DNA from 3 places in the Pontibacillus sp. HN14 genome. Region 1 is predicted to be linked to each of the others. Evidence: predicted binding sites of a transcription regulator. Region 1 holds the regulator's gene; each other region holds the start of a gene.
The links. Region 1 encodes LexA, which represses DNA repair genes until DNA is damaged. Its sites were predicted from a motif close to CGAACATATGTTCG; they were not measured.

Region 1 (8,052 bases):
GGGCTGCCAAGGTTAAAACACTTGCCAGAATAGGACCTGTACAAGGGGTCCACCCCATTGAAAACGCCATACCAATAAGAAGTGAGCCAGCATAGCCCCCAGGACGGTTCTTAAAGGTAATTTTACGATCTTTCATCAGAAATTCAAAATTAAACACTCCAATAATGACAAATCCAAAGAAGATGATTAAAATCGCGCCTAATTGCCTAATCAAATCCTGATATTGGTAAAAGAACTCCCCAATAAACGAAGTTGAATAACCAAGAAGGATAAAAATACTTGAAAAACCAATTAGAAAGAGAACCGTATGTAAAATACTTCTCCTATCAAGCATAGCATTCTCTGATTTCAATTCATTTACACTCATTCCTGTAATATAAGAGAGGAATGCCGGATATAAAGGCAATACACAGGGAGAGATAAAAGATAAAAAACCTGCTCCGAATGTCAAAAACAAATTAAGATCCATGTTAAAGCTCCTTTAATAATGGTTTCGATTAAGATAACTCTTCCACTTCCATTGTAAACAATTACATTTTGAAACTCTATCCTTCGCTATATTTAATAAATGACAAAATTGTGATTAAAAATTGAACAAATTGTGAATATAATGTATATTAAATTTATTCAAGGGAACCTTTAAAAAGAGGAGGACTACTGTATGGTACGGATTACGGCTTCCCTGCTTGCAAGTATGATCTTGTTGATTGTCCAATCTACCATCATTGTGGCTATAAAACCTTATGACACGATCGTTTACCATGACATGTCCTTGTTAGCTGGTGTTCTTACAATTAATTTTGTTTGGTCATTTGCTATATTGACTCAGCTAAAAAACTGGATCACTACTCATTACAATGAGAGAGATTCAAAGCTTCACAACCACTAATCCATAATAAAATCCTTCTCTTACACGGTAAGAGAAGGATTTTTTGTGCGTTTCGAAGTTTATTTTTGTTGTTGGTTATTCATAGCACGCATCATCTGATTAATTTTCTTCTGCGATGGCTTTTGTCCCATCTGCATCATCAATGTACGCAACATTTGTTCATTAATCGGTGGGTTTTTCTTTAAGTAGTTCATCATGTACTTTCTGGCAATAAAGAAGCCTAGTGCTACGCCAGCAAGTAACGTTACAATGGCAATAACAATTACCCAAACAATGGACATCGTACAAATTTCCTCCTTCATGTTGTCTCTCAAACATTATAGTAAATTGAGAAGGAGAATACAATAGCAGGCTAGAGAATCGCTTCCTTTTTAATAGGCGCAATCCATCCATATTGGCGCATATCCTCATCCATAATAAAAAATGAATGATTAAATGTTCGCAGCGTTTCAAATATTATGGTTTCCGCCTGATGAAGGCTCTCTGCTGTGATTCGCACCTCTCTGTCGCTCATTTGCGTTAACCTGATGTTTTGTCCTTTACATTGAATAATGAATGACATCTTATTTTTATAATAGGTCATTTCAACCGGTTTACGATTTTTCTCCGTGACGTAGTGGACTAACATATCTAGCGGAATGGGCTTTGTAACATACTGAAACTGTGTGCTTGATAGCGTCTGATCAGGGTTGTATTTCCATTCTTTCAAAAAATCAAATAACACATTGGTCTTATGAAAATAGTGGCTTGAAAATTCGTCCTTAATCCAAAATAAAGCATATTCACGCATAGCATGTCCCCCTTGTTAGAGACATTCTACCCGATCTGGAAGAAATTATGTGTCTAATTTCGTCAGCCAACTTGCGAAAGTTTTGTCGAATTCACAAATTGATATGCTTACTTCCGTACCAAGTCTCAGTAGCCACTACTTGTTCCAGTCGTCGTTTTGAAGAAATAGAAGAAAAACCTGTAAAAGAAAGTCTTTTACAGGTTTTTTATTGTTTTTACTTAAGCAGTTGTTCTACACGGCTCACTACATTATCGACAGTAAATCCGTATTCTTCCATCACTTGATCTCCTGGAGCTGATGCACCGAACGTGTCAATGCCTAACACATCTCCTTCAAGACCTACATAACGCTCCCAACCAAATGGAGAAGCCATTTCGATTGCTAGTCGAGCTTTTACGGTACTTGGAAGCACTTCTTCTTTATATTCTTTACTCTGTGCATTGAAACGATCCCAAGAAGGCATGCTTACGACACTCGCTTCAATACCCTTCTCACGAAGACTCTCTTGAGCGCGAACGGCAAGTTGTACTTCAGAGCCAGAGGCTAACAGAAGGCAATCTGCTTCCTCTTTGTTAGCAGGACTTACTACATATGCACCTTTTTTCACACCTTCATAACTTGTACCTTCAAGAGTAGGTAGTCCTTGACGTGTTAATACAAGGGCAGACGGAGTTGAGTTTGATTCAAGAGACAGGCGCCAAGCTGCTTCCGTTTCGATCCCGTCAGCAGGACGTACAACGGATAAACCTGGCATAGCACGTAGGGATGGCAGTTGCTCAATTGGTTCGTGTGTTGGGCCATCTTCCCCGACAGCGATAGAGTCATGAGTAAATACATACGTAACAGGTACCCCCATTAAAGCAGATAGGCGAACCGCTGGGCGTAAGTAATCACTAAAGACGAAGAATGTACCACCGTACACTTTTAGTCCACCATGAAGTGCCATACCATTCAATGCAGATGCCATCGCAAATTCACGTACACCAAACCAGATGTTACGTCCAGCATAGTTGTTACGAGAGAAATCTTCTTCTCCACTTACACTCGTTTTATTAGATCCCGCAAGGTCAGCACTTCCACCGAAGAAGTTTGGAACAGTCTTAGACAATGCGTTAATCATCTCACCAGAAGATGCACGAGTTGCCAGCTTATCTTCACCTGGTGTGTATTGAGGAAGCTCACTGTCCCAATTAGAAGGAAGTTCATCGTTTATCGCACGAGTAAATTCTTCTCCAAGTTCAGGGTAAGCTTCTTTGTATTGTTGGACTAATTCATTCCATTTTTGTTCTGCTTCAGCACCACGTGCTTGAACTTTTGTTTCGAAGTCCTGGTATACTTCTGAAGGTACATGGAATGGTTCGTGTCCCCATTTATAGTGTTCTTTAGTTAGGTTCGCTTCATCTTCACCTAAAGGAGCACCGTGAGAGGCAGACTTCCCTGATTTATTAGGTGAACCATAGCCAATAACTGTTTTCACTTCAATTAGAGTAGGTTGATCCGTATTCGATTTTGCCTCTTCAATAGATTGGCGAAGAGTAGCAGTATCATTACCATCTTCAACTCGGATTACTTGCCAACCATACGCTTTAAAGCGATCCTCTACAGACTCTGAGAAGGAACGGTTTAGGTCACCATCTAATGAAATATCGTTAGAATCATAAAGAACAACTAATTTCCCAAGACCTAAGTGTGCCGCTAAGGATGCAGCTTCTTGTGAAACACCCTCCATTAAGTCTCCATCACCACAAATTGAGTACGTATAATGATCAACTACGTTGAAGTTGTCTTTATTATATTTAGCACTTAGATGAGCTTCTGCCATCGCCATACCTACAGCCATTGCAACCCCTTGACCTAATGGGCCAGTAGTCGCCTCAACTCCATCTGTGTGACCAAATTCCGGGTGGCCTGGTGTTTTTGATCCCCACTGACGGAAATTTTTAAGATCATCGATTGTTACATTATAGCCAGAAAGGTGAAGTAAGCTATATAGAAGCATTGAACCATGACCTGCGGATAGTACAAAGCGGTCACGATTAAACCAACTTGAGTTTTTAGGGTTTTGTTGCATGAATTCAGTCCAAAGTGTATAAGCCATTGGAGCTGCCCCCATTGGCATACCTGGGTGTCCTGAATTCGCTTTCTCTACCGCATCGATTGAGAGAGTGCGGATTGTATTAATAGATTGCTGTTCTGTTTGATGTGTCATACAATTGCTCCTTTCCATTTCGCTTAATGCGAACTATGTACAGTCTAAATACTATAATGAAATCGTTTAAGTGACAAGCATTCCAAGAAAAAGAGTCGAAAATTCTTTGTCTACACCAGCTTAAATTGCGTATAGAATGTCATTCTTATTCATATTTTGGCACTTAGTGGGAAAATATTGCATTAGGTTACAAATCCTATACAAAAGAAAAAACACACGAAGTGCCTTCGTGTGTTTACATTAATGTTTTTTATTACGTTCTTGTTCTTGCTTTAATTTGTCAGGTGTTACATCGTTACCTTCAGGGTCTACTACTTTCATTCCTTTTAGCTGACTCTTAAAGGAATTACGGAAGTTCTTCAGGTACTCCTGACGTAATTTTTGTTGTTCTTTTTGTTCAGTCATGGATAAGCCTTGTTGTTTGGATTTATGAGATAATTCGTTAATTCGGTTTAATTTATCTTGAGAAATCATTTATATGCTCCTTTACTTGTTGGAATCCAAGTAAAAAAGGCAAGGGTCCCATAAGGATGCTTGCCTTTCTACTATTTATATCGTAACGCGTTTAGGCTTTGTTTTCAAGTGAAACGAATTCTTTGTAACGCCTATGTACTGTAGCCTTAGATACATCAAATCCCATTCCTCTAAGGGTGGCTGCTATTTCTTCAAACGTCAAATTGTTCGATCGAAGACGAACAACCTCCTCGATCGGAAAGTCTTTTCTCTCTCGCCCTTGTGCTAGATGCTGATTAGAGAGGTTAGCAGCAGGATTATATCCTTTATCCACCGCACGCCTCATACCACGCTTAATCTTAATGTTATGTATTTTCCTTTGATATTCCTCTACAATTCCTACAATTTGCAAAACCATGGAGTCTGATTCAGAAAGTGTAAGCACTCCGTGGTGAGAAACAGCATAAACAGGGACTTCAAGTTTAGTAAGTTGATGAAACAAGGCAATTTTTGTATTCCCCCGCCCAAGCCTTGTCTCATCCTGGATTAGTAGCACATCCGCTTCTTCGTTTGCTAATATTTCTAAAACTTCTAAGATCCCATCTCGTTCTATATCATACCCGCTTGCCTGCTCTTCTATTGTTTTATGGATTTCAAATCCGTGTTTAGTAGCCAATTCTTCTAGTTCGATTCGTTGCCGTTTTAAAGACGAAACTTGTGCTTCCTTTTCTGTGCTGACGCGACAATAGATGATTGCTTTCATAGAATCTCCTTTTTTCTCTATCATATAGCGGTGTCCCTATTTAAGTAAAGCCTAACTTAAGAGTAACCCAATATACATAAAGGCTAAGCCGCCTGCAAATAACAAGAAATATACTATGTCTAGTTTTGATAGATTTTGAAACATATTCATCGCCTCCAGAAAATAAGAACTTTTGTTCGTGTCTACACATCATTATATACGAACATTCGTTCTTGTCAACACATTTGCGAACGAATGTTTGTATATCGTTTCCTATCATGGTATAATGACGGTAATAAATGATATGTACGAGGTGTAAAGAATATGACGAAACTATCAAAAAGGCAGGAAGCAATACTAGATTTCATTAAAAACCGTGTACTAGAAAAAGGCTATCCACCTTCTGTAAGAGAGATTGGTGAGGCTGTAGGACTAGCATCTAGTTCAACCGTTCACGGACATTTGTCAAGACTAGAGAAAAAAGGCTATATCAGAAGAGACCCTACTAAACCAAGAGCTATTGAAGTATTAGAGTTAGAAGAAGATGCCATCACTACCATTCCTAAAGGAGAAGCAACGTATGCTCCTGTAATAGGTAAAGTTACAGCAGGTATGCCAATTACAGCTATTGAAAACATTGAAGAGTATGTTCCTCTACCTGATACGCTTGCCGCACAAGATGACGATATATTCGTTCTTGTGGTGCAAGGTGAAAGTATGATTGAAGCTGGAATCTTAGACGGGGATATGGTCATTGTACGACGTCAGCAAACAGCACAAAACGGTGATATTGTAGTGGCTATGACTGAAGATGATGAGGCTACGGTCAAACGTTTCTTTAAAGAATCAAATCACATTCGCTTGCAGCCTGAAAATGCTACAATGGATCCAATAATTGTTCAAAATGTAAGCATTCTTGGAAAAGTTGTCGGATTATATCGCCATATTCACTAAACTCAATATAAATACGGAAACATTGAAAAAAGCATCGAATGATTATCATTCGATGCTTTTTCTTATATCACTATTAATAAATATCTGTTTGATCATTTTGTCTGTAAATTTTTTTGTAACAAGATGAGTATGTTAAAAAATAAAAACCCTCAACACCAATGGCATCAAGGGTTTTCAATCTTAGTAAGTTGATAAATACTGTTCGCGCTCCCATGGGTGAACCTGTGTACGGAACATATCCCATTCGATTTCTTTCGCTTCAATGAAGTGTTCAAATAAATGTTCGCCTAATGCTTTCACCATTATTTCGTCCTTTTTAAGCAATTCTAATGCATCAGAAAGGGTTGCCGGCAAGTCTTGAACACCGTGTTTTACTCGTTCTTCTTTATCCATTACATAAATATTTCGATCAACTGGGGTTGGAGCTTTCAAGCCGTTCTCGACACCATCTAGTCCAGCAGCTAATAGGACAGCCATAGCCAGGTATGGGTTCGCAGAAGGATCTACACTACGAACTTCTATACGAGTACTTAACCCTCGAGAAGCTGGGATACGAATCAATGGACTGCGGTTTTGACCAGACCACGCTACATAACATGGAGCTTCATATCCTGGAACTAAGCGTTTGTAAGAGTTAACAGTCGGATTCGTCACAGCTGTGAAATTCGTAGCATGCTTCACAATGCCCGCGATGAACTGATAAGCTGTTTGACTCAATTGCTGATCGCCCTTTTCATCAAAGAAAGAATTTCCCCCGTCTTTGAATAAGGACATGTTACAGTGCATTCCTGAGCCGTTCACACCAAAGAGTGGTTTAGGCATAAAGGTAGCATGTAAACCGTGTTTACGAGCTATTGTTTTAACGACGAGTTTAAACGTTTGGATATCATCGCAGTGCTTTAATGCATCTGCGTATTTAAAGTCGATTTCATGCTGACCTGGGGCCACTTCGTGATGAGACGCTTCTATCTCAAAGCCCATCTCCTCTAACTCAAGAACAATATCACGGCGACAATTTTCACCAAGGTCAGTTGGCGCTAAATCAAAGTAACCGCCACGGTCGTTTAATTCCATAGTTGGTTCGCCTTTTTCATCTAACTTAAATAGGAAAAATTCAGGTTCTGTACCAAGATTAAAAGCAGAGAAGCCAAGCTCTTCCATTTTCTTTAAGTTACGCTTTAAATTATAGCGAGGACAACCTTCAAATGGGGTACCATCCGGATTATAAATATCACAAATAAAGCGGGCTACTTTCCCTTTCTCAGATGTCCATGGAAATACAACAAACGTATCAAGATCAGGATACAAAAGCATATCCGATTCTTCAATGCGAACAAATCCTTCAATGGAAGATCCATCAAACATCATTTGGTTATCGAGTGCTTTATCAAGCTGACTAAATGGAATTTCTACGTTTTTAATAGTTCCTAATAAGTCAGTGAATTGCAATCGAATAAATTTAACGTTCTCTTCCTGGATCTTCTCCAGGATCTGGTCCTTAGTTAATTTAGCTGCCATAAGCGACTTTCTCCTCCCAGTGTACTTTAGTTTATATTAATGGAAGAATCGTGATAATTCTCCCTGACGCAACGATGATTTACCAAAACGGTTTGCTTGAAATAATTCATTTTTAAGCATTTTTCGTAATTCTTTCTCAGATAATTCTTCTCTTACCTCCTGAATTTCTTCTTCAGAGTATTCAGTTTGAGGTTGAGGTTGTTGAGGCTGCATCGATAACACTTGCTTAATACCAGCAAGATTAACCCCTTTTTCAATTAACGATTTAATTTCTAATAAACGATCAACATCATTGAACGAAAATAAACGTCGATTTCCATCGGAGCGAACAGGATGAATCAAATCATGTTCTTCGTAGTACCGGATCTGTCGCGCAGAAAGGTCAGTAAGTGATTTTACAATCCCTATTGGGAATAGAGGCATCGATCTTCGTAGTTCATCATTCATGATTTAGCCCTCCTTATCGTTACGTTTATTTATATTTATTGTATGTAATG
Region 2 (8,052 bases), on a different contig from region 1:
TCTTGGTCTTGGTCTTGATCCTGGTCTTGGTCTTGATCCTGATCTTGATCTTGATCCTGATCCTGATCTTGATCCTGATCTTGGTCCTGATCTTGATCTTGATGCTGATCTTGATCCTGGTCTTGATCTTGATCCTGATCCTGATCTTGGTCCTGATCTTGGTCCTGATCTTGATCTTGATGCTGATCCTGATCTTGATCTTGATCCTGGTCTTGATCTTGATCTTGATCCTGATCTTGGTCCTGATCTTGGTCCTGATCTTGATCTTGATGCTGATCTTGATCTTGGTCTTGATCCTGGTCTTGATCTTGGTCTTGATCCTGGTCTTGATCCTGATCCTGATCTTGGTCTTGATCCTGATCCTGATCTTGGTCTTGGTCTTGATCTTGATCCTGATCCTGATCTTGATCTTGAATCTGCTTTTGTTTCTGGTCTTGGTCCTGATCTTGGTCTTGATCTTGATCCTGGTCTTGATCCTGATCTTGATCTTGGTCTTGATCCTGATCTTGGTCCTGGTCTTGCTCTTGGTCCTGATCTTGATCCTGATCTTGGTCTTGGTCCTGGTCTTGATCCTGATCTTGGTCTTGGTCTTGGTCCTGGTCTTGATCCTGATCTTGATCTTGGTCCTGATCTTGGTCTTGGTCCTGGTCCTGATCTTGGTCTTGCTCTTGGTCTTGATCCTGGTCTTGGTCTAAATCAAATTCTTGATCATTTTCTAATTCCTGATCTTGATCCTGATCTTGATCCTGATCTTGCTCCTGGTCTTGATCTTGATCTTGATCTTGTTCCTGCTCTTGCTCATTACTATTTTCTATTTCATTATCTAACTCATTTTCTTGTTCTTGCATTTGCTTCTGAATTTGCTTTTTGAGTTTTTCAAGCTCTGCTTCTAATTTGATTAAGTGAAGATCTTTATCAAATGACATATGCATGTTCACTCCTTATTCATTTATACGTTAATGTATGGGATTAACCGGAATGTGTAAGGGTGCATGCCTTGAGTCAAACAACCAAATCAAGGAACTTCTCCAAAAACACTGAGCTTGCCTACAAAAAAGAGGCAAAAACCATGGTAGTGGTCTTTGCCTCTTTTTTATTAGGATTTTGAAACTTTTTCGCGCTGTTTAATCTTCTCTTCCATGCGCTTACGATCTCGTTCTAGTATGGGTCCTAAATAATAACCTGTGTAGGATTGTGTTTGTTCAGCAACTTCTTCTGGTGTACCTGTTGCAATAATTTCGCCACCATTATCTCCGCCTTCAGGTCCCAAATCAATCAAATGATCTGCTGCTTTAATTACGTCTAAATTGTGCTCGATAATAAGAACCGTGTCTCCATTATCTACAAGGCGCTGTAACACCATTAACAACCTAGAAATATCATCAACATGTAAGCCTGTCGTCGGCTCGTCTAAAATGTACAGAGAGCGACCTGTCGAACGACGATGAAGTTCGCTTGCTAGTTTAACACGTTGGGCTTCACCACCTGATAATGTTGTGGCCGGTTGCCCCAATTTGATATATCCAAGCCCTACATCGAAAATGGTAGACAGCTTGCGTTTAATCTTAGGAATCGCTTCAAAGAAGTCATACGCTTCTTCAATTGTCATTGCCAGAACTTCTGCAATACTCTTGCCTTTATATTTCACTTCTAACGTTTCACGATTATATCGCTTCCCGTCACACACTTCACAAGGAACATAAACGTCTGGCAAGAAGTGCATTTCAATTTTGATAATGCCATCCCCGCGACAAGCTTCACAACGTCCACCTTTTACGTTAAAGCTAAAGCGTCCTTTTTTGTATCCTCGAATTTTAGCTTCATTCGTCTGGGCAAACACATCACGGATGTCATCAAAGACGCCTGTGTACGTTGCAGGGTTTGAGCGCGGCGTACGACCAATAGGTGATTGGTCAATATCAATGACTTTTTCTAAATGGTCAATGCCTTTCACTTCTTTATGTTTACCAGGCTTTACTTTACTCTTGTGAAGTCGTTGAGCAAGGCTTTTGTGTAAGATTTCGTTTACGAGCGTACTCTTACCAGAACCAGAGACACCTGTTACTGCTGAAAGAACGCCAAGCGGTAATTTGGCATTTACTTTCTTCAAGTTATTCTCTTCTGCTCCAACGATTTCAACATAGCGACCATCCGGTTTACGACGCTCCTGCGGGAGTGGAATGAACTTCTCACCTGATAAATATTGCCCTGTCAGTGACCCATTGTCTTTCATTACTTCTTCAGGGGTACCACTTGAAACAATCTGCCCCCCATGGGCTCCTGCGCCAGGGCCTATATCGATTAAGTGATCAGCGGCAAGCATCGTATCTTCATCATGCTCTACTACGATGAGCGTATTATCTAGATCGCGCATATTTTGAAGCGTAGAGATTAGACGATCGTTGTCTCGTTGGTGAAGACCGATTGAAGGCTCATCAAGAACGTAAAGGACTCCAGTCAGCGCTGCCCCAATCTGCGTAGCTAATCGGATACGCTGGGCTTCCCCACCAGACAGGGTACCTCCAGACCGAGATAATGTTAAATAATCTAAACCAACGTTAATCAGGAAGCTTAATCGATCACAAATCTCTTTCAAGATCATACGCGCGATCGTTTCTTCTTTTTCTGATAGCTCTACGTTATCAAAGAAGGTATAAGCTTCATGGACAGAAAGATCAGTAACTTCACCAATATGGTTTCCGTTAACAAGAACCGCTAACGGTTTTTCATCCAGACGGTATCCTTTACATTTCGGGCACTTCTTCTGAGCCATATACTTCTCCATTTGTTCACGGATATAGTCAGAAGTCGTTTCACGGTATCTTCTTTCTACGTTTGAGATAACACCTTCAAAATAAATTTCGTTCTCTCGCACTTTGCCGAAATCATTCTCATAGCGGAAGTAAACTTTTTCATCTCCACTTCCATTAAGAATACGGTCCATCTGGTATTCTGGAATATCTTTTACCGGCACATTCATATCAATCCCGTAATGATCACAAACGCTCTTTAACAGCTGCGGATAATATTGAGAGCTATTCGGTTCCCAAGGAGCAATCGCATGTTCATTTAACGTTAAACTCCAATCAGGAATTACAAGTTCCAAATCGACCTCAAGCTGTGTCCCAAGACCATCACATCGTGTACAAGCCCCATAAGGACTGTTGAAGGAGAACATACGAGGCTCTAACTCTCCGATGGAGAACCCACAGATCGGACAAGCGTGATGCTCGCTAAACTGCAGCTCCTCATCATCAATAACGTCTACAATAAGATGCCCTTCCCCTAAACGGAGAGCCGTTTCAATTGAGTCAGACAGGCGTCCTGAAACACCGTCTTTAATGGCCACGCGGTCGATGACGACTTCGATCGAGTGCTTTTTATTCTTCTCAAGAGAAATATCTTCTGTTACTTCTCGCATTTCTCCGTCCACGCGGATGCGCACGTACCCTTCTTTCTTCAAATTCTCAAGAACTTTTACGTGCTGCCCTTTACGTCCTGATACAACGGGTGCTAAGATTTGCATCTTTGTTCGTTCAGGGTACTCTAAGAGCTGATCCACCATTTGCTGAACTGTTTGAGATGTAATTTCAATCCCATGGTTCGGACAAGTCGGGTGCCCCACACGCGCATAGAGGAGACGAAGATAGTCATAGATCTCCGTTACTGTCCCAACAGTTGACCTGGGGTTTTTACTCGTCGTTTTCTGGTCAATTGAAATAGCCGGTGAAAGTCCCTCGATTGAGTCTACATCCGGTTTATCCATTTGTCCTAAAAACTGACGGGCATAGGCAGAGAGAGATTCAACGTAGCGACGCTGTCCCTCTGCATAAATCGTATCAAAAGCTAATGAAGACTTTCCTGACCCTGATAGCCCTGTTAATACGACTAATTTATTCTTCGGTATATCAATATCAACATTTTTTAAGTTGTGGGCACGAGCCCCTTTAATACTGATTGATTTCTGGCTCATGTACTAGATCATCCTTCCGCTTTAAGTTCCAAGAGAAGATCTCGTAGTTCAGCAGCTCGTTCGAAGTTCAAGTCTCTTGCTGCCTGCTTCATCTCTTTCTCCATATTTTCGATCATCTTGTCTTTTTCCTTCTTGCTCATTTTTGAAACATTTGGACGGTCGTCTGTCTCTTGTGTTTCCTCAGATTCAACAGTAGCACGGATAACATCACGAATTTCTTTCTTAATCGTTGTCGGTGTAACGCCATGTTCTTCGTTATAAGCCATTTGCTTCTCACGACGGCGATTCGTTTCATCGATCGCAATATTCATAGAATCTGTCATCTTATCAGCATACATAATGACCTGTCCGTTTTCATTACGAGCAGCACGTCCGATCGTCTGGATTAGCGAACGCTGGGAACGAAGGAATCCTTCTTTATCTGCGTCTAAAATGGTTACAAGGGAAACTTCCGGTATGTCTAACCCTTCACGAAGCAGGTTGATTCCCACGAGCACATCGTATTTTCCTTTTCGTAGCTCCCGAATGATCTCAATACGCTCAAGCGTCTTAATTTCTGAGTGAAGGTAAGCTACTTTTATACCGATATCCTTCAGATAATCAGTGAGATCCTCTGACATTTTCTTCGTTAAGGTTGTAACAAGGACACGCTCATTTCGCTCTTTACGCATATTGATTTCCCCGATGAGGTCATCAATTTGACCCTGAATCGGACGAACTTCAATTTTCGGATCCAGAAGACCTGTAGGACGAATAATTTGCTCGACCATTTCAGGAGAATGTTCTTGTTCGTATGGTCCAGGTGTTGCTGATACGTAAACAATTTGATTCAGTTTCTTCTCAAACTCTTCAAAACGAAGAGGGCGGTTATCAAGAGCTGAAGGCAAGCGGAAGCCGTGGTCCACAAGGACTTGTTTACGCGCCTGGTCTCCGTTGTACATCCCTCGAATTTGTGGAATCGTCACATGGGACTCATCCGCAATGACTAGAAAGTCGTCCGGGAAGTAATCTATTAATGTATAGGGTGTCGCACCTTTATCTCTTAACGTTAAATGCCTGGAGTAGTTTTCAATACCTGAACAGAAGCCCATCTCTTTCATCATTTCTAAATCATAGTTTGTGCGCTGTTCTAAGCGCTGGGCTTCTAGTAATTTATTTTGATCCTTCAATTCTTTCAATCGTTCTTGAAGTTCACGTTCTATGTTTTTAATGGCTACTTTCATTTTCTCTTCACGGGTAACGAAGTGAGAAGCCGGGAAGATCGCTACGTGTTCTCGGTCACCGACGATTTCGCCTGTGAGTGCATCCACTTCCCTAATGCGGTCAATTTCGTCACCGAAAAATTCAACTCGTATACAATGCTCTTCACGGGAAGCTGGTATGATTTCGACAGAGTCGCCTCGCACGCGGAATGTACCACGCTGGAAGTCAATATCATTACGGGCGTACTGGATATCGACAAGGTCACGAAGGAGTTCATCACGATCTTTCTCCATGCCTGCACGAATAGAGAGCACCAAGTTGCGGTATTCTTCTGGTGAACCTAACCCGTAGATACACGAGACACTGGCAACAATCAAGACATCCTGGCGTTCGAATAGTGCCGATGTCGCCGAGTGGCGTAGTTTATCAATCTCATCATTAATATTAGCATCCTTCTCAATGAACGTATCTGTGGAAGGAACATACGCTTCTGGCTGATAGTAGTCATAGTAACTAACGAAGTACTCCACAGCATTCTCAGGGAAGAACTCCTTAAATTCGCTGTACAGTTGGCCGGCCAATGTTTTGTTGTGAGCTATAACAAGAGTTGGTTTGTTAATCTCTTTAATAACGTTCGACATCGTAAACGTTTTACCGGTACCGGTAGCTCCAAGTAAGGTTTGATGCACCTTCCCTTCTTCAATGCCTTGCTTGATCTTCTCTATCGCTGCTGGCTGATCTCCTTGTGGTTCATATTGAGATACTAATTCAAATTTTTTCTCCAAGATGCAACCTCCATTCCTACATTCACTTTTATAACCGTAGTTTACCACAATCTCTCACTATTCTAACATAGACGCGAACAAACATTCGACTATTATGTTCAGAAGGCTTATCCTTCACCCTATTAAAGCACCGCAGGGTGTCAGACACCCTGCTATCCGCTAAAGCATTAAACGGTGTCTGACACGCTGCACTGCTTTAAAGGGGGAACGGGTGTCTGACACGCTTTCACTCTCTAAAGTATAAGAAAAAGCTGGTGGGGGCCACCAGCTTTTGTTTCTACTATTATTATTGGCTATATTGGTTGACTTCAAACAGGTCGATGAGTTCAATGTCTGGATTTTTATCCTGGAACCAACGTAAGGAGAAGTCGTTTTTAAATAGAGCAAGATAGTTGTCTTCACGGTCTTTTACAAGTAGGCTGCGGTCGTCGAACTTCGAACGATCGACTTGTTCTGAGTTCAGCCAACGAGGAATCCGTTCTCCGATATCTTCAAAGCGGACGCCTACGTTATATTCGTTCTTCATACGATATTCAAATACATCATACTGAAGTTGTCCGACTGCCCCGATAATATACTCGTCACTGCGAAGGCTTCGGAACAACTGAATAGCCCCTTCTTGGACAAGCTGCTCAAGTCCTTTCTTGAACTGCTTCGACTTCATAACGTTCTCCACTACAACTTTCTTAAATACTTCAGGTGGGAACTGTGGCAGTTCTTCAAAGTGGAACGTATCTTTCCCTTCTACAAGCGTATCACCAATTCGGTAAACGTTCGGGTCATAAATTCCGATAATGTCACCCGCATAAGCTTCCTGAATCGTTTCCCGAGAAGAGGCAACAAACTGCTGCGTCTGAGCTAATTTAATACTCTTACCCGTTCGGTCTAACGTAACGTTCATTCCTCTTTCAAACTTACCGGAACAAACGCGTACAAATGCCACACGGTCACGGTGAGCCGGGTTCATATTGGCTTGAATCTTAAAGATAAAGCCTGAGAACTCTTCTTTATCCGGTGAAATCATTTCACCTGAAGCCTTACGTGGTGCAGGTTGAGGGGCCATTGAGATAAATTCTTCAAAGAACGTACGAACGCCAAATGGCGCAAGCGCACTACCGAAGAATACAGGCGTTTGCTCTCCATTCTGGACCGCATCCATAGAAAACTCAACACCAGCTCCTTCAAGCAGCTCAAGCTCTTCGAATGCACCGGCAAATGTCTCATCTTCAGCCAATTCAGGATGATCGTTAATCTCGTTATACGGAATAGACGTTTCCGTTTCATTCCCTGTGAACTGAACAAATTGGTCGTTCTGACGGTCAAGAATTCCTCTGAAACGTTTGCCCATTCCAACAGGCCAGTTCATGGCATACGTCTCAATGCCAAGCTCTGATTCAATTTCATCTAATAGATCGAAAGGATCTCGGCCTTCACGGTCTAACTTGTTAATAAACGTAAAGATCGGAATTCCGCGCATCTTACAAACTTTAAAGAGCTTAAGCGTTTGCGCCTCAATCCCCTTTGTTCCGTCAATAATCATGACAACACTATCCACGGCAGTCAGAGTACGATACGTATCCTCACTGAAATCTTCGTGACCAGGGGTATCTAAGATATTGACCTGGTAATCTTTATAAGGAAAATTCATAACAGAAGACGTGACAGAAATACCACGCTGCTTCTCAATATCCATCCAGTCAGATGTTGCGAATTTGCCCGTCTTTTTCCCTTTAACGGTACCTGACTCACGAATCAGGTTACCAAATAATAAGAATTTCTCTGTTAACGTTGTTTTACCAGCATCCGGGTGCGAGATAATCGCAAACGTCCGGCGCTTTTTCATTTCGTTTTGTACACTCATTGTTCATTCTCCCATCACATGATGAACTTCTCTTTTTTCACATAATAGAGGCCACACCTTGATCCAGAGATCAAATGGAGCGGCCTATCCATTTACGTCATCTTAATTTTATCAAACATAGCACGATAAAGTAGACAAGTCAATTTCACTCTTCATCCTTTGCAACTAAGATCTGACCATTCTTCTCTTGTTGTAATAACGTTCTGAGGATGGTTGTCGATAGCTTATTC
Region 3 (8,052 bases), 360 kb from region 1:
CTAGAGAAAACAGCTGAACTCGTGGCAGCAATTGTACAAGAAACAGCTCAAAAATAAGTCAAAAGCCTTCCGCCTGTTATGTCAGGTGGAAGGCTTTTTTACATATTTCTTCTGTGGATCGTAGACACTATGGACTGATGGATACAGGAGGGATAAACGTGCAACAACAAAACGATTCAACTACGAATCAAAAGAACATGGCCCCATCGACTAACCATGGAGGTCATGAGCTTTTTGATGCTCACGAAGTTATTGCATCTGTTATAAGTTTAATGGATCAATACCAAATGTATGAACAGCACATACAAGACCAGAAGTTAAAGGATATTTTAAATCGTCAGTACGCTTTTATTGAAACGATGTATAATACGATTGTAGAGAGCTTTAGCACGGGAAATAAACCGTCTGTTTCTACCCAAGTATACAAGATGGAAGAAGATCATACGACCGTTTATGGATTAAATCAGGGAGAGCCAAAAAAGCCCAATCAATCTGTACAAGAACTATCTGATAAAGGGTTATCTGCTTACATGTTAGGACAAACGAAGTCTCTAGCTACGCTGTTTTCGATGACGGCTTTAGAGATGACAAATCCCGTATTAAGACGCGTCATAGCAGATAGCGTTCCAAACTTAATTGAAATGTCGTATGAAATCTTTCTTTATCAGAACAAACATGGGTATTATCAAGTTCCACAATTAAATCCTCAGGACATGAACCAGATGCTTCAAAGTTATGTTCAGACCAATCAAAAGCCTATGCAATAATTTGGAAAAAGAGTCACCTTAAAAGGTGACTCTTTTTTTTGTGTCCCTTATGTTTAAAACAACTTAAAAATATTTAAGCCGTCTAATCCCATGAGTGCTCTTAAAAGTTACAAAAAGGTACCTATACTACATGAAAGTACGTACTTTTTTCTTATATTTTTACGATGCATAATAGCAATTGTTGCAACGGCAGTGAAGGAAACAGACAAGCCGTAAGCAATAGTCTTATGTATGAAACAGCTTATAGTTACTTTTTAGTACCTACCGTACTTTAAAGTGCGTACTTCCGCAAAGATGAAGTACATTGCATAATGTAATGTACGCAAGTTGGATAGGTAATGGCGCCTTATCTATTCAGTGATTATTAACGATAGTTCAAAGGAGGATCTCTTTAATGAGTTCTAACACACAACATTCAAATCAAGCTCAAAATAAAGGAGGCACACTGGCGCTACTTGCGCTAGCGATTAGTGCCTTTGGTATTGGAACAACGGAGTTTGTTCCAGTTGGACTTCTTTCATCGATTGCTGATGATTTATCTATATCGATTACGTTGGCAGGTCTTTTGATTTCTGGATATGCAATTGGAGTATCTATTGGGGCACCGGTTCTTACAGCATTAACATCCAAGATGAATCGAAAAACGCTTCTGATGTCTTTGATGGTTCTGTTTATAGTAGGTAACTCTGTAGCGGCGTTATCAACTAGTTTTACAGTCTTATTTATAGCTCGCTTTATTACGGCGTTCTCACATGGCATATTCTTCTCGATTGGCGCAACAATTGCTGCTGATTTAGTTCCGCAGCATAAGCGTGCCAGTGCAATAGCATTTATGTTTACAGGCTTAACAGTTGCGACCGTAACAGGTGTTCCACTTGGGACATTTATTGGACAAGCCTTTGGTTGGAGAGCAACCTTCTGGGGAGTCGCACTACTAGGTCTTATTGGTGTTATTTCCAGTGCGATATTGGTCCCTAAAGATCTTAAAGAAGCACCACCAGCGAAATTTAGTGAACAGCTTAAGATTTTAACAAATGGTAAATTAATCTTAGCTTTTGTCATTACAGGTCTAGGGTATGGAGGTACGTTCGTAGCCTTTACGTATCTTTCTCCGATATTAGAAGATATTACAGGATTTAGCGCCCGTTGGGTAAGTATTATCTTAGTTGGATATGGTGTGGCCGTTGCGATTGGTAACACCATCGGTGGAAAAGCTTCAAACAAAAATCCACTAAAAGCTCTGTTTTGGATGTTTGTATTCCAAGCTATTATTCTATTTATCTTAACGGTAACAGCGCCATTTAAAGTACTTGGTTTAATTACTATCTTCTTTATGGGTCTGTTTGCATTCATGAACGTTCCTGCTTTGCAAATCCTTGTTGTGAACCTGGCTGAAAAATATGTTCCATCTGCTGTTAACGTAGCATCAGCTTTAAATATTGCAGCTTTTAACGTCGGGATTGCGATTGGATCGTTTGTTGGGGGAATAATTGTAGACTCTATTGGACTTGAGCACACACCTTGGGTAGGTGCTGTCATGGTAGTTGGCGCTATATTATTAACAGCGGTTCTTCGTTCGATGGAACGTAAAGAAGACTAATCTGACTCAGAAAGGGCACTCCGAGTTAGATAACTAGATAAATCACCCGAACGCAGCACCCTGGTTCACCAAAGAACCAGGGTGTATTATATTGCATTCTATTCCATTTTAAGGATAAAATAGGGCGGGGAGGTGAGGATGAATTGGCTCAAGAAGGAACCCGTCTTCCTTTTCGTGACGTCGTTTTATATTTTATTAGTTTAGGGATTTTAATTTGGGTTTTGAACTCACTCACGTTGATGAATGCTTTATGGTTTGGAGTTCCTATCCTTGTAATAAGCTCTATCATTACGTATATCCGTTCTAATAAAGTCCAATCTAATGTACACCGGTATTTGCAGGAAAAAGGGGTAACCAAAGGGATTGTTTTTCCGATAATAATGATCCTCCAGGTCTCATGTTTTCTTGTATCCATCTCGCTAGAAAGTGGCCCCTTTATTGTTAATGGTCAGACAGGTTTCGATGACTACATGGTGAGGGAGTTCAATAGAAGGTTAGCTTTATCACTTATACTATTTTTATTTGGTATTCGAACGGTGATAGCAGGTTGGCTTGAGAAAAGTAAATCTTCTATTTGGATTGGTGTAAGTGTTATCTTCCTTTATTTTGGTATAGTTTACAAGATGGGGATAAGTTATGGAGTATGGTAAGAGTGTTAGAGAGTGCCTTGAAAAGGTGCTCTCTTTTTTGATTTTAGCAACCGTCATCTCCCGTTTAATGCTATAAAACATTAGCTAGAGGTGTCTTTGGAACGAGGAGACCCCGGACTGAACGAAGTAAAGGACAGCATGCCCGCGGAAATTCAGGAATAAATATCTAAAGGAGGGCTAAAGACCATGTCTAATGGTACATGCGTTCGTATTTAAAATAGACTTTTTACCTATTGAAATGTGACAACCTCTAATGCTATAGATTCAATTACGTTAAAAATGATTGAAAATTCTTACAATAATAGTATGATAAGGATAATACTATAGAGAAGGGTGATGATATGGATCAGGTTTATTCACTAGTCGAGCTATGGCACATTTTTAAATTGGCGATTTTAGTAAGCTTGGTGGGGGCATTGATTGGTCATTATAAACGAAATGCGTGTATTTTACTTCCGATTGTAAGTATTGATTTTAAGTTCAAGGGGTTTGAAGAGTGGAGCCAATCTTCTTATCGGGGAACAATGAGAGCGTTGATGCTGATTGTCACGATTGTGAACGCGTTTATTAGTTTCTTATTGTTTTTAATTGGAATCCGGTATGGAGATAACAAGAACACCGATCCGATTTTATTCGAACTTGGCGTCATTGGTGACCTCATTATAGGGGTTGGGGCTGGCATTATAGCCAAAAGCACTGTTACGCTAACGGGTACAGAAAATCAGCTATCTATTATTGTAACATCGTTACTTGCAGGGTATGCTGGGTTATCGTACATTCAAAAGTACCAAAAAGAATCTCTTGAAAATGCCTGTATTGATTATGAAAACAAATTAGCCTGTTCAGAAGAGGACAGAAGTCCGCACTTGTACCATAAGAATAACTCTTCCGATGAAATTGCGGCAACAAAGGAACCATAAATACTCCACGGAAAGAGGTTTGTTATGAAAGTCCGATTAACTCAAGAAGAGAGAGAGCAACTGGAATCATATTTGAATGTGCTGCAAAATCCTTTTGAATCCATTGCAAAGCGCAGGCTTGCGAAAAGTAAGTTTGATATGGTTTATAATCGAGCAGCGGCAAGAACCGCCAACTCCATGGGTTCTTGCATAAATAAAGAAAATCAGACTGCTTGCTCAAACGAAGGGGAAGAAAATCCTTCCAACCTGTAGAGAGATAATCAAACTCCCTATAGTTGGAAGGGTTTTTTTCTGTGTAATGAGCCAGGTCGTGTCAGACACCCTTTACTAAGGTAAAGGGTGTCTGACACGAAAGGGTTTTGAGTTGGACGGGAGGCGTAGGGTTGGTAGATGTGTTACAATAGATTATAGAACGAATGTTCGTTAGTGAGGAGGTGTGTTGATTTGTCGAAGTGGTATCCGAAGAATGGACGTGTGATTTTCCATGTTGATATGAACAGTTTCTATGCTTCTGTTGAGATGGCTTACAATCCAGAATTGAAAGGTAAACCTCTCGCGATTGCGGGAAACCCTGAGGAACGAAAGGGAATAGTTGTAACCGCCAGTTATGAAGCGCGGGCAAAGGGTGTAAAGACCACTATGCCTCTGTGGCAAGCAAGGCGTCTTTGTCCCGATATGATTGTGATGCGTCCTAATTTTGACCGTTATCGAAAGGCTTCTAGAGAGATGTTCTCCATTCTTTCTCAAGTCACACATCTTGTTCAGCCTGTTTCAATTGATGAGGGGTATATGGATATTACCGATTGCGAAGATCAGGGTACTCCTTTAGATATTGCAAATTGGATCCAAAAGACCATTATGGAGCAGCTCGAACTCCCTAGTTCTATAGGGATTGCGCCGAATAAATTTCTTGCTAAGATGGCTTCAGATATGAAAAAGCCAATGGGAATTACGGTACTTAGAAAGCGTGATATACCAACGAAATTGTGGCCGTTGCCTGTTAGAGAAATGTATGGGGTAGGAGAGAAAACCGCTGAGAAATTAATCAATAGCCATATTCATACGATAGAAGATCTTGCAAAAGCAGACGTGTATGCTTTAAAAGGGAAGCTTGGGATTAATGGGGAGCGTCTACAAAATCGTGCAAACGGAATAGACGATCGACTTGTGGATCCTGATGCGGTTAGCGAGTTCAAAAGTATTGGGAATTCCCAGACATTGCCTCATGATACGACCGATGATATCGAAATTACAAAACTCCTTCGTCAATTATCACAGAAAGTTGCCGATCGTATGGAGAATAAAGAGGTTGTTTCAAGAAATATTCAGCTAATGATTCGGTATCACGACCGGAGAACCATTACAAGAAGCAAACAATTACCTGAATATATCAGTAAAGTGGAAGAGATTTATCAATACGCCGTAAAACTTTGGGAAGACCACTGGAACGGGACGCCTATCCGACTTATGGGTGTTACTGCACAGGACCTAAGTGAAAAGCAGGACGCAACGCTACAGCTTGACTTGTTTACGTATGAAAAGGAAGCTAAAAACGAAAAATTGTATTCCGCCATTGGAGAATTAACGGACAAATACGGGTCCAATCCATTTAAGAAATTAAAGGCTAAGCCAAAAGCGACCCCAACCACCAGTTTTCAAAAAGACTTTCTGGACGATTTTAAAAAACACCAATCATCTGATTCGGAAACAAACTAGACAGACGCTAGTTTGTTTTTTTATGACTGTGGAGCACTAAAGCGTGCCAGACACCCTTTACTTTGTTAAAGGGTGTCTGGCACGCTTTAGTGCTTTAGATATATAGAGATCTGGAGTTTTGAATTTATTTTATATATTCGGTTCAAAAAACGTTGTCTTCTTACATATATTGAGGTAAGATGAAGCTAGAAATGAAATGATTTTATAATTATATTTCAAATTATTAAATGGAGATGAGCGTATGAGTATCGTACTATCAAATGTGAACAAGATATATCAAAGCGGTGAAGTGACTGTTCATGCGTTAAAGAATGTTTCTATTGAAATCCCTGATCAAGAAATTGTCGCGATTTTGGGCCCTTCAGGTTCAGGTAAGTCTACACTGCTTAATGTCATTGGAGGGATTGATCGTCATGATGAGGGAGAGATAACGGTTCATCACTATGAATTGTCCAAATTGAAAGATAAGGAATTAACAGAATATAGAAGGCAATCTCTTGGATTTATCTTTCAACAATATAATCTTATGCCGACACTCACCGTTTCTGAAAATGTTGAAGTAGGAAGTGAGTTAAGCCAGAATCCTCTTAACATGAAAGAGATTTTGGAGAAAGTTGGAATGTGGGATAAAAAGGACAAATTCCCTTACCAGTTAAGTGGAGGGGAACAGCAACGTGTTGCCATTGCACGTGCCCTGATCAAAAATCCTCAAGTCTTACTATGTGATGAGCCAACTGGGGCATTAGATGAAGAAACAGGTAAGAAAATCTTATCCCTTTTGAAATATGTAAATGAAACGTATGGTACAACAGTATGTATCATTACACACAATAATGGCATTGGTGAAATGGCCCATAAAGTCATCCGAATGAAAAGCGGTGAAATAATGGAGCATTTTTATAATGAGCAGCCCGTTGATCCAGAGAAGGTGAAGTGGGTATGATCCTCAGAAAAAGTATACTTCGTCAGTTTAAAGAGAAGAAGTTTCAGTTTATAGGCGTAACGATTCTTCTGATTGTGTCCATTATGCTTTATGTTTCTATGTCGATGGGAATCTCGACTTTGGATAATCGGAACGCTCAATTTAAAGATGAATATAGCCAAGAGGATTTTCATATGATTCTCTCTAATGAGATTCCTTCTAATCAACTATCAAGATGGGAAGACAAGTTTGACCTAATATTAGAAGAAAGAAGGTATGGGGATCTTCCATACACAAATGAAGACACAACGCTTCGGTTATTTTCGCTAACGAATGAGATCAATATCTCGTATGCTTCAGAGGGAGCGTTGCCACAAGAAGCTGGAGAAGTGGCATTATCTCCTGTCTTTGCAAAAGCACAAAACATCGAGGTAGGAGATGAAATCGAAGTAAACGGAGATGCACTGGAAGTAACAGGGTTCGTTTATCTCCCTGACTACATCTATATACTAGAGCGAGAAAGCGATCTTCTTAGTGATCCGAGTACATTTGGGATCGGCGTTACGACAGAACGTACACTCTTATCAGTTGCTGATCAGACCGTCACGCAAGTATTAGGAGATGGTGCTTCTGTTCAAGCAAGAGATTCGTTCAAATCAACCGTTACAGAAGATTACTCCTTACTGAAATGGTTAAATCAAGAGGAGAATCCTCGAATTCAATTTGTAGAATCGGAAATTGAAAGCTCGCAAAAGTTGATTACAACTCTACCTTTATTTATATTAGCTTTATCGGTTCTAATGGTACTTATGATTATGAAGCGCCGTTTAGAAATGCAAAGAAAAGAGATCGGGACGTTAAAAGCACTAGGCTATCGTAATCGTGAACTCATTCGTCATTATATGATGTATGCAGCCTTTATTGGATTGCTAGGCTCTTTGCTCGGTGTGGCAGCAGGTGCTGGATTGTCCATTCCAATAACAGATCTATATTCCAATTACTTTAACTTACCAAGCATTTCTTATTTCGATTGGGACCCTAAAGTCCTTGTCATTGGTTTTGTAATTCCAAATGTTATATTACTCCTTATGACTTACTTTGTGATCCGTAAGCCCTTGCAACAATCCCCCCTTGATCTGTTGCGACCAAAGGATACGGCTGCTGGGAAGAAGTCCATGTTAGAAAGGCTGCCGCTACTCAATAAGGGAAGCTTTATGACACGGTTTCGCACTCGTTTGTTAGCCAGGAGTAAAGCGAGAGCTGTTTATATTTTGTTAGGGGTTATGTTTTCTAGTATTCTTTTAATCTTTGGGGCAACGATGTACAAAGGTATGGATGGTATTGTAGATGCAACCTATAAAGAAATCTTGACCTACAATTACGCTGCTCACTATAAAACATTGCAAGAAGAAACACCGTCCCAAGGGGAAAGCCCATTTACTGCAGCAGAAGCAGAGATTAGCGAAGTGAATGGAGA

Region 2: uvrB (excinuclease ABC subunit UvrB) is a predicted target of LexA. The motif match lies at 6,036-6,049, and genes of this name have one in related genera.
Region 3: LQ226_RS05330 (DNA polymerase IV) is a predicted target of LexA. The motif match lies at 4,347-4,360, and genes of this name have one in related genera.

Annotation. Positions count from the first base shown of each region.
Region 1 covers NZ_JAJOLR010000001.1:675,814-683,865, reverse strand. The annotation lists gene LQ226_RS03450 (cytochrome c biogenesis CcdA family protein) at 1-469, opposite strand, end outside; gene LQ226_RS03445 (hypothetical protein) at 662-889, shown strand; gene LQ226_RS03440 (YneF family protein) at 949-1,170, opposite strand; gene sirA (sporulation inhibitor of replication protein SirA) at 1,242-1,679, opposite strand; gene tkt (transketolase) at 1,894-3,888, opposite strand; gene LQ226_RS03425 (DUF896 domain-containing protein) at 4,129-4,362, opposite strand; gene LQ226_RS03420 (YneB family resolvase-like protein) at 4,454-5,104, opposite strand; gene lexA (transcriptional repressor LexA) at 5,408-6,037, shown strand; gene glnA (type I glutamate--ammonia ligase) at 6,218-7,555, opposite strand; gene LQ226_RS03405 (MerR family transcriptional regulator) at 7,592-8,002, opposite strand.
Region 2 covers NZ_JAJOLR010000009.1:3,700-11,751, forward strand. The annotation lists gene LQ226_RS19250 (hypothetical protein) at 1-926, opposite strand, end outside; gene uvrA (excinuclease ABC subunit UvrA) at 1,097-3,973, opposite strand; gene uvrB (excinuclease ABC subunit UvrB) at 3,982-5,961, opposite strand; gene LQ226_RS19265 (peptide chain release factor 3) at 6,248-7,822, opposite strand; gene LQ226_RS19270 (ATP-binding protein) at 7,968-8,052, opposite strand, start outside.
Region 3 covers NZ_JAJOLR010000001.1:1,035,344-1,043,395, reverse strand. The annotation lists gene LQ226_RS05360 (M20/M25/M40 family metallo-hydrolase) at 1-57, shown strand, start outside; gene LQ226_RS05355 (spore coat protein) at 198-767, shown strand; gene LQ226_RS05350 (MFS transporter) at 1,162-2,367, shown strand; gene LQ226_RS05345 (hypothetical protein) at 2,511-3,017, shown strand; gene LQ226_RS05340 (hypothetical protein) at 3,359-3,937, shown strand; gene LQ226_RS05335 (hypothetical protein) at 3,962-4,189, shown strand; gene LQ226_RS05330 (DNA polymerase IV) at 4,382-5,653, shown strand; gene LQ226_RS05325 (ABC transporter ATP-binding protein) at 5,895-6,596, shown strand; gene LQ226_RS05320 (ABC transporter permease) at 6,593-8,052, shown strand, end outside.